DNA from 3 places in the Gordonia sp. SID5947 genome. Region 3 is predicted to be linked to each of the others. Evidence: predicted binding sites of a transcription regulator. Region 3 holds the regulator's gene; each other region holds the start of a gene.

Evidence for each region. Region 3 encodes LexA, which represses DNA repair genes until DNA is damaged. Its sites were predicted from a motif close to CGAACANNTGTTCG; they were not measured.
Region 1: the regulator LexA is predicted to act here: its motif matches at 1,193-1,206, upstream of GTV32_RS10140 (alpha-ketoglutarate-dependent dioxygenase AlkB).
Region 2: the regulator LexA is predicted to act here: its motif matches at 1,207-1,220, upstream of GTV32_RS23585 (DUF222 domain-containing protein).

What each region holds. Positions count from the first base shown of each region.
Region 1 covers NZ_WWHU01000001.1:2,188,072-2,190,338, forward strand. The annotation lists gene GTV32_RS10135 (MMPL family transporter) at 1-1,038, opposite strand, end outside; gene GTV32_RS10140 (alpha-ketoglutarate-dependent dioxygenase AlkB) at 1,229-1,858, shown strand; gene GTV32_RS10145 (hypothetical protein) at 1,970-2,267, shown strand, end outside.
Region 2 covers NZ_WWHU01000001.1:3,640,011-3,642,277, reverse strand. The annotation lists gene GTV32_RS16605 (hypothetical protein) at 1-889, shown strand, start outside; gene GTV32_RS23585 (DUF222 domain-containing protein) at 1,235-2,023, shown strand; gene GTV32_RS23580 (HNH endonuclease signature motif containing protein) at 2,026-2,267, shown strand, end outside.
Region 3 covers NZ_WWHU01000001.1:1,210,471-1,212,737, reverse strand. The annotation lists partial or broken gene ptsP (phosphoenolpyruvate--protein phosphotransferase) at 1-694, shown strand, start outside; gene lexA (transcriptional repressor LexA) at 697-1,455, opposite strand; gene GTV32_RS05620 (LysM peptidoglycan-binding domain-containing protein) at 1,695-2,261, shown strand.

The DNA.
Region 1 (2,267 bases), 980 kb from region 3:
GGGGGCGAAGGCGAACCGGCCGACGGCGCCGAGCAACGCCGGGATCAGTGTCAGGGCGGCGAGAACCGCAACAGCCACGGCGACCGCGGCGCCCATACCCATCTGAGTGATCAGCGGGATCCCGACGACCATCAGCGCCACCACCGCGATGATGACGGTGAGCCCGGCGAACACCACCGCGGACCCGGCCGTGCCGACCGCCCGGCCGGCCGCATCTGCGGCGGCACCTCCGCGCTTTCGTTCACTGCGATAACGCGACACGATGAAGAGCGCATAGTCGATCGAGACGGCGATGCCGAGCATCGTGACGATCCCGGTGGCCGTCTGGTTGATGCTCATGAACTCGGCCCCGAGGGTCAGCAGCATGATCGTGATCATCACCCCGATCAGGCCGGTCACCAGCGGGATGAACGCGGCGACGAGCGCGCCGAAGGCGACGATCATCACGACGAAGGCCACGGCGAAACCGATCATCTCGGCCTTGCCGCCCGCCTCCTGGACCTGCATGAGCGACCCGGTCGCCTCGACCTGTAGTCCCCCGCCCCGGTGGTCGGCGAGGATCTCCTTCAGTTGCTCCTTCTCGTCGACCGTCAGGTCGAGGAGCTCGATGTTCTGGCGAACCTGGATCAGACCGACCTTGCCGTCGTCGCCGAGGACGGCAGAGGCGAGCGCCGGTTGCGCCTTGGCCACCGTCATCGGGTTCACCACGGTCGTGCGGTCGGTGAGTTCGGGCAGTTCGTGCAGATCCGCGACAAGCGCATCGATCTGCGACGAGTGTGCGGCCAGCCCGTCGTCGGCAGCCACCAACACACTGGTCGACGCCTGCGACTGCTGCTTCATCACCTCCGGGAAGTACTTCTCGACCTGTGACGTCGCGGTTCCGGAATCGGTACCTGGCAGGCTGAAGTCCTTCGCGAACTTCGGGCTCAGGGCACCCACGAGGCCGGAGACGGTCACAGCGGCGAGCAGCCAGACTGCGATCACCCACCACTTGTGCCGGAAGGAGAACCTCCCGACTCGGTACAACATCGACGCCATCGTCTTCCCTTCACATCGGTGTGTTCGCTCGGGGCCCCAAAAAGTGTTAGTGGATGCCACTTGTTACTGGATACTGAAAGATGCGCGTTTTCGCCACCTGAAACGGACAATTGTGGCGGACGCCTCGGGTGTGGGCCACGGCGTCACAGATCATCGAACATCTGTTCGCATCGTGCGGTAGGCTGTGCGCATGGCCGCGGGCATACAGGGGTCGCTTTTCGATCAGCAGTGCGACGAGACGACAGTGGGAGATCTGGACGACACCTCCACGCGGCGCGTGCTCTCCGACGGCGCGTGGGTCGATCTCCGTCCTGGGTGGATCTCCGGTTCCGATCTCCTGTTCGACACCCTCCGCGCAACCGCGGCGTGGCGCACCGAGCGGCGCCGGATGTACGACCGCGTCGTCGACGTCCCGCGCCTGGTCGCGACCTACCTCGACGGCGATTCGTTCCCCGACCCGTTGCTCCGCGATGCGCGCGACCGGCTCTCGCGGCATTACCGCGACGAACTTCCCGAAGGGTTCGCCACCGCCGGCCTCTGTCTGTACCGCGATGGCTCCGACAGCGTCGCCTGGCACGGTGACCGGATCGGGCGAGGATCGTCCGAGGACACGATGGTGGCGATCCTCTCGCTCGGCGCCCCTCGACCATTGATGTTGCGTCCCCGCGGCGGCGGTGCCTCACTGCGGTTCATGGTCGGCCCGGGAGATCTGCTGGTGATGGGCGGCAGCTGTCAACGGACGTGGGAGCACGCAATACCGAAGTCGCCCGGCGTCGGCCCCCGGATCAGCGTGCAGTTCCGTCCGCCGGGCGTCTGGTAGCACCGATCGGACAGACCGGGCATCGGCCGCACCCATCACCGTCCCCATCCTGGTCAGGTGGTTGAATCGGGAGCGTTGTCACCGCCCCGGGGCCGAGCCGAAATGAGAAACATGATCAAGAAGTCCGCTGCCGCCGCCATCCTTGCCACCGCCGCGATCGCCACCGCGGCCTCCCCGGCGACCGCCGGTCCGCTGGACACGTTGTTCGGCAGCGCGGGAGCAGGCAGCTCGGGCTCGGGCAGCTCTGATCTCCTCGACGCCGGTAGCTCCGCTCTCGGCTCGTCGAGCTCGACGCCACAGCACTACGGAAAGCTCGGACGTCCCGACGCCACAAACGGCGTCAAGTCCATCAATGTGTGGACGTATGCGCCCAAGGCACAGGCGATCTCTCCTGGCGTCTACCCGAAGA
Region 2 (2,267 bases), 2.4 Mb from region 3:
CACCGGTAAACGCCAGGTCGACCGGATGGCATCGATCGTCGTGACAGCGCTGCGTGAGGTGTGGGCCGTGGTGCATCCCGAGTTCCTCCGAGCGCCGCACGGGGTGTCGATGCCGGCCGAACCCACCATCGAACTGGCCACTCTCGCCCACGACTCGACGCACCTGCTGAGCCTGGTCATGGAGACCCTGGAAGAGTTCACCGGCGTGCCTGTGCACGTCGACCGCCACGGTGAGATCCCGCTGCCGACCGATCCGGTCAAGTCATGGCTGCGCGCGAATCACGACACCGCCTCGATCGAGTGCTACACGATCCTCGCCGACCACGTGACGAGTTCCGGTGCAGCGGATTTCGTCGCCGCCAACGGCAGGCGATGGCCAGGGATCTGCCTGTCCATCGAGGACGGGCGCGTCCACGCGTCGCACCGTGTCGAGTGTTCGGCGTATCATCCGGCCAATTTCTTTGCCGGCCTGGAGATCTGGGACTCATTCATCCGCGAGTCCGCATCTGAGATCGAGGACCGCTGCCGCCGGGCGTGTCAACGGCCGGAGCCGGTGCACCGCGGTGAGATGCCCACCGGCCTCGACGGGGTGCTCGATCTGGTCGACGGCGACTCCGACGCGGACGGATTGACCGTCGCTGCACTGTGCCGCTACGACGAAGCGACCATCCGACGGTATCTGCGTCATTGCGCCCAGCAGTCGAGGCGATGCCGCGGTGACGAACGGGCGTGTCGACATGTCGGCGATGCAGCCCAGGCCGAGCGCCGGGCCGAGGAGGCCCGCGAGTGGCGCCACGTCATCAGATGCCTCGGGACGGCATTGCGCGCCCTCGACGACACACCCCACCGCGGGCATCCGGAGGAATCCGGTCACGAACACACCACCTGACCGCTGCGGTCGGGCGCCCCCCACGTCGTGATCGTGCCGACTCTCAGGGCCTCGGCAGCTTGCGATGCAATGGGTTTCGGCTACAGCCCGGAGCAGGCCCAGCTATTCCGACGCCATCTTCGAGTCCGGTCGCGCCTTCCAAAGGAGGGTCCGGTCACCATCGATCCAGGAATGGGCGCACCGACTGCCAGTTTCCGGTAGAGCCGCCCAGAGCGCGTGACTCATGTGACTCCTGTCCACTGGCGTCTACAACGGTCCACTGCTGTTCACTGGTGGTACCCGAAAAATGTTGCAGTAGCGCAATATTGGGCTTGACTCGAACACCCGTTCGAGTATTGTGGAGGCATGAGAACAGCCGGGGAACTCACCACCACCGTCACCGACGCCGTGGGCGAACTACGGTTCGACGCAGATCTCGGTGCGCGCGACGCCGTCGAGGCGATGCGAGAACTGCTCACCGCACGCAGCCAGATCGACCACCGCGCCGCCGTCCTCGCAGGCATCCTCGACCGGCTCGGGGTCGCGAGAGACCACGGACGGTCGACACGAGAACTGTTGATCGTCATGGGCTTGGCACCGTCGACGGCACAACGATTCATACGCGTAGCGGCCGGCCTCGAGCTGCTCCCGACGCTCGATGCCCACGCCGCCGACGGTGCCGTCTCCGGCGAGCACACCGACGCGATCGTGCGCGGCATCAACCACATCGCGACCCGCTCACCGGAACCGATCGACCCCACACTGCGTCATAACCATGTGACAGATCTCCTCGGACACCACTTCTCCGGCGCCACACCTGCCGAGATCATGGACCGCGCACGCACCCTGGGCAACCAGATCGCCGCCGCGACACCAGACGCTCTGCCCGCAGCCGAAGATCGAGTCCTCAACACTCTCGACCACGGCACAGCCGACGACGGCCGCCTCCGAGTACGCGCCGACCTCGACGCCGAAGTCGGCGAAAAGTTCCGGGCAGCCATCGAGGAACTGGCCACTCCCCGACCCGAACCCGATGGATCACCGGATGCCCGCTCCACCCCGCGTCGCCAAGCCGATGCACTCGAAGCGCTACTCGACATCGCAGCCCGCGGCGCGGGCGATGCGGCCTCCGCCCCCGCATCCAGATGCTGTTGACCGTGCCCGCCGACGCCCCCACCGACACGACGCTGGAGTTCATGGGTTCGATCACGGAGGCCACGATGCGCGCTCTGGCCTGCGACATGTCGGTCACCACCGTGGTCGTCGACGGCGAACGGGTACCACTCGACGTCAGCCGCGAAAAGCGGTTCTTCCCATCCCATCTCCGCAAAGCGCTCTACGTCCGCGACCACTGCTGCATCAAATGCGGTGCACCCGCCGGGCGCACCCACGCCCACCA
Region 3 (2,267 bases):
TGATCCGCACACTCGACGCCGGGTCCGACAAACCGCTCACGTTCGTGACACAGGCCCATGAGGCCAATCCCGCATTGGGGGTGCGAGGCAATCGGATCACCATCGACCATCCCGAGGTCCGCGCCACGCAGCTCGACGCGATCGCGGCGGCTGCGCAGCAGAGTGGAGCAACGCCGTGGGTGATGGCCCCGATGATCGCATCCGCTTCCGAGGCAGCGGAATTCGCCGACGAGGTGCGTCGGCGCGGACTGGTGGCGGGGGTCATGGTCGAGGTGCCGGCCGCCGCGATCCTGGCCCCGCGATACTGGCGGAGGTCGACTTCGTGTCCATCGGCACGAACGATCTGACGCAGTACACGATGGCGGCCGATCGGATGTCGGCCGAACTTGCCGCCCTGACGGATCCGTGGCAGCCGGCGGCACTGTCGCTGATCGACATGGTTGCCCGCGCCGGCCAGGCCGCAGGCAAGCCGGTCGGGGTGTGCGGGGAGGCGGCCGCCGATCCGCTGTTGGCGTGTGTGCTCGTCGGTATGGGCGTCAGCTCCCTGTCCGCGGCACCCGCGGCCGCGGCGCCGGTGGGCGCGCGCCTCTCGGAGGTGACCCTCGAGCAGTGCCGGTCGGCGGCTGCCGCGGTACTGCAGACCGCCGATCCCGCAACCGCCCGGGCCGCGGCGGCGGCGGCGTTAGCCAGCTGACCCTATACGCGCCGCATGACGGTGACGACCTTGCCGAGGATTGCGGCCTCGTCGCCCGGGATGGGATCGAACAGATCGTTGTGCGGCATGAGCCAGACGTGACCGTCCTTGCGCTTGAACGTCTTCACGGTCGCCTCGCCGTCGATCATGGCCGCGACGATGTCGCCGTTCTCGGCGACGTTCTGCTGGCGGACCACCACCCAGTCACCGTCGCAGATCGCGGCGTCGATCATCGATTCGCCGACGACGCGCAACAGGAACAGGGATCCCTCGCCCACCAGTTCCCGAGGTAAGGGGAACACGTCCTCGACGGCCTGCTCGGCCAGGATCGGCCCTCCGGCGGCGATACGTCCGAGTACGGGCACGAAGGTCGGCGTCGGCAACTCCTGACCATCCGCGAGCCCGGCGGCCGCGCCGCCCGGCGGGGTGTGGTCGCCGTCCTGGATGTTGACCGCACGGGGACGGTTGTGATCGCGCTTGAGCAGGCCCTTGCGCTCGAGCGTACGGAGCTGGTGGGCCACCGACGACGTCGACGTCAGTCCGACCGCGTCGCCGATCTCGCGGATGCTCGGCGGATAGCCCCGGTCCCGCACGGACTGACGGATGAATTCGAGGACCCCGCGCTGCCGGGGGGTGAGTGCGGCCTCGGCGACCTCGGGATCCGCGACGACCGGTGCCGGATCCGACGACCCGTCGGGGGTACCTGCGGCCTCGTGGATCCCGCGGGAGGCTCCACGCCGCCCGCCGACCTTGTCGCTCATCGCTGAGTCCTTCCTGTCGGCTGCCGTCTCGTCGGCGGTCGCCGGAATCGAGTTCGTCTCGCAAAATTGCTGGTCGATCGATCTGTCTCAGGCCCGAGGTTAACCGAACCGGCCGAGAGGTTCAAACATTTGTTCGACGCGTGTCGGGACTTTGTCGGAGCATCGTGCTACTAATCGAACATGCGTTCCATCGAACATGTGATCGAGGGAACGGCCGATTCGGATCCCAGGAGGACACGATGAGCACAGCCACCTTGACCCGCGAGGCACCGACCCGCGAGACGCCGAACCGCGAGACGCCCGTCGGCCGGACGTCGCGCAGGGGAGCCCCGCACCGTGAGTCGCCGATCGTCGCCCCGCGACGACCGGTCACGTCGGCAGGCCGCGCGCATCCTCGCCGTGCCGCACGCGTCGAGCCGACCCGTCCGGGAGACGGGCGTCCGGCCGGGCGCCGGGGGGAGGGCGCCCGGCTCGCCGGCACCAGGTGTGCGGCACCGGCAGGCGAACGGCGTGTGTATGCCCGCAGGCGCGCGGCCGCCCTGGCGGTGCTGGTCGGGAGTGCGCTTGCCGCACTCGTCTGGGTCGTCGCGATCGTGGGATCGAATTACGCCGCGTCCGTCGCACCCGAGCCGGTCGGTACCGAGGTGGTGCATGTGCGTCAGGGTGACTCCCTGAGTTCGATCGCCGATCGCGTGGCGCCGGACATGCCTCGCCAGTCGGTCATCGACCAGATCGTGGAGCGCAATGCCCTGCCGTCGTCGGGCCTTCGAGTGGGCCAGGCGCTCATCGCGCCCGCATACCGCTGAGCGGCG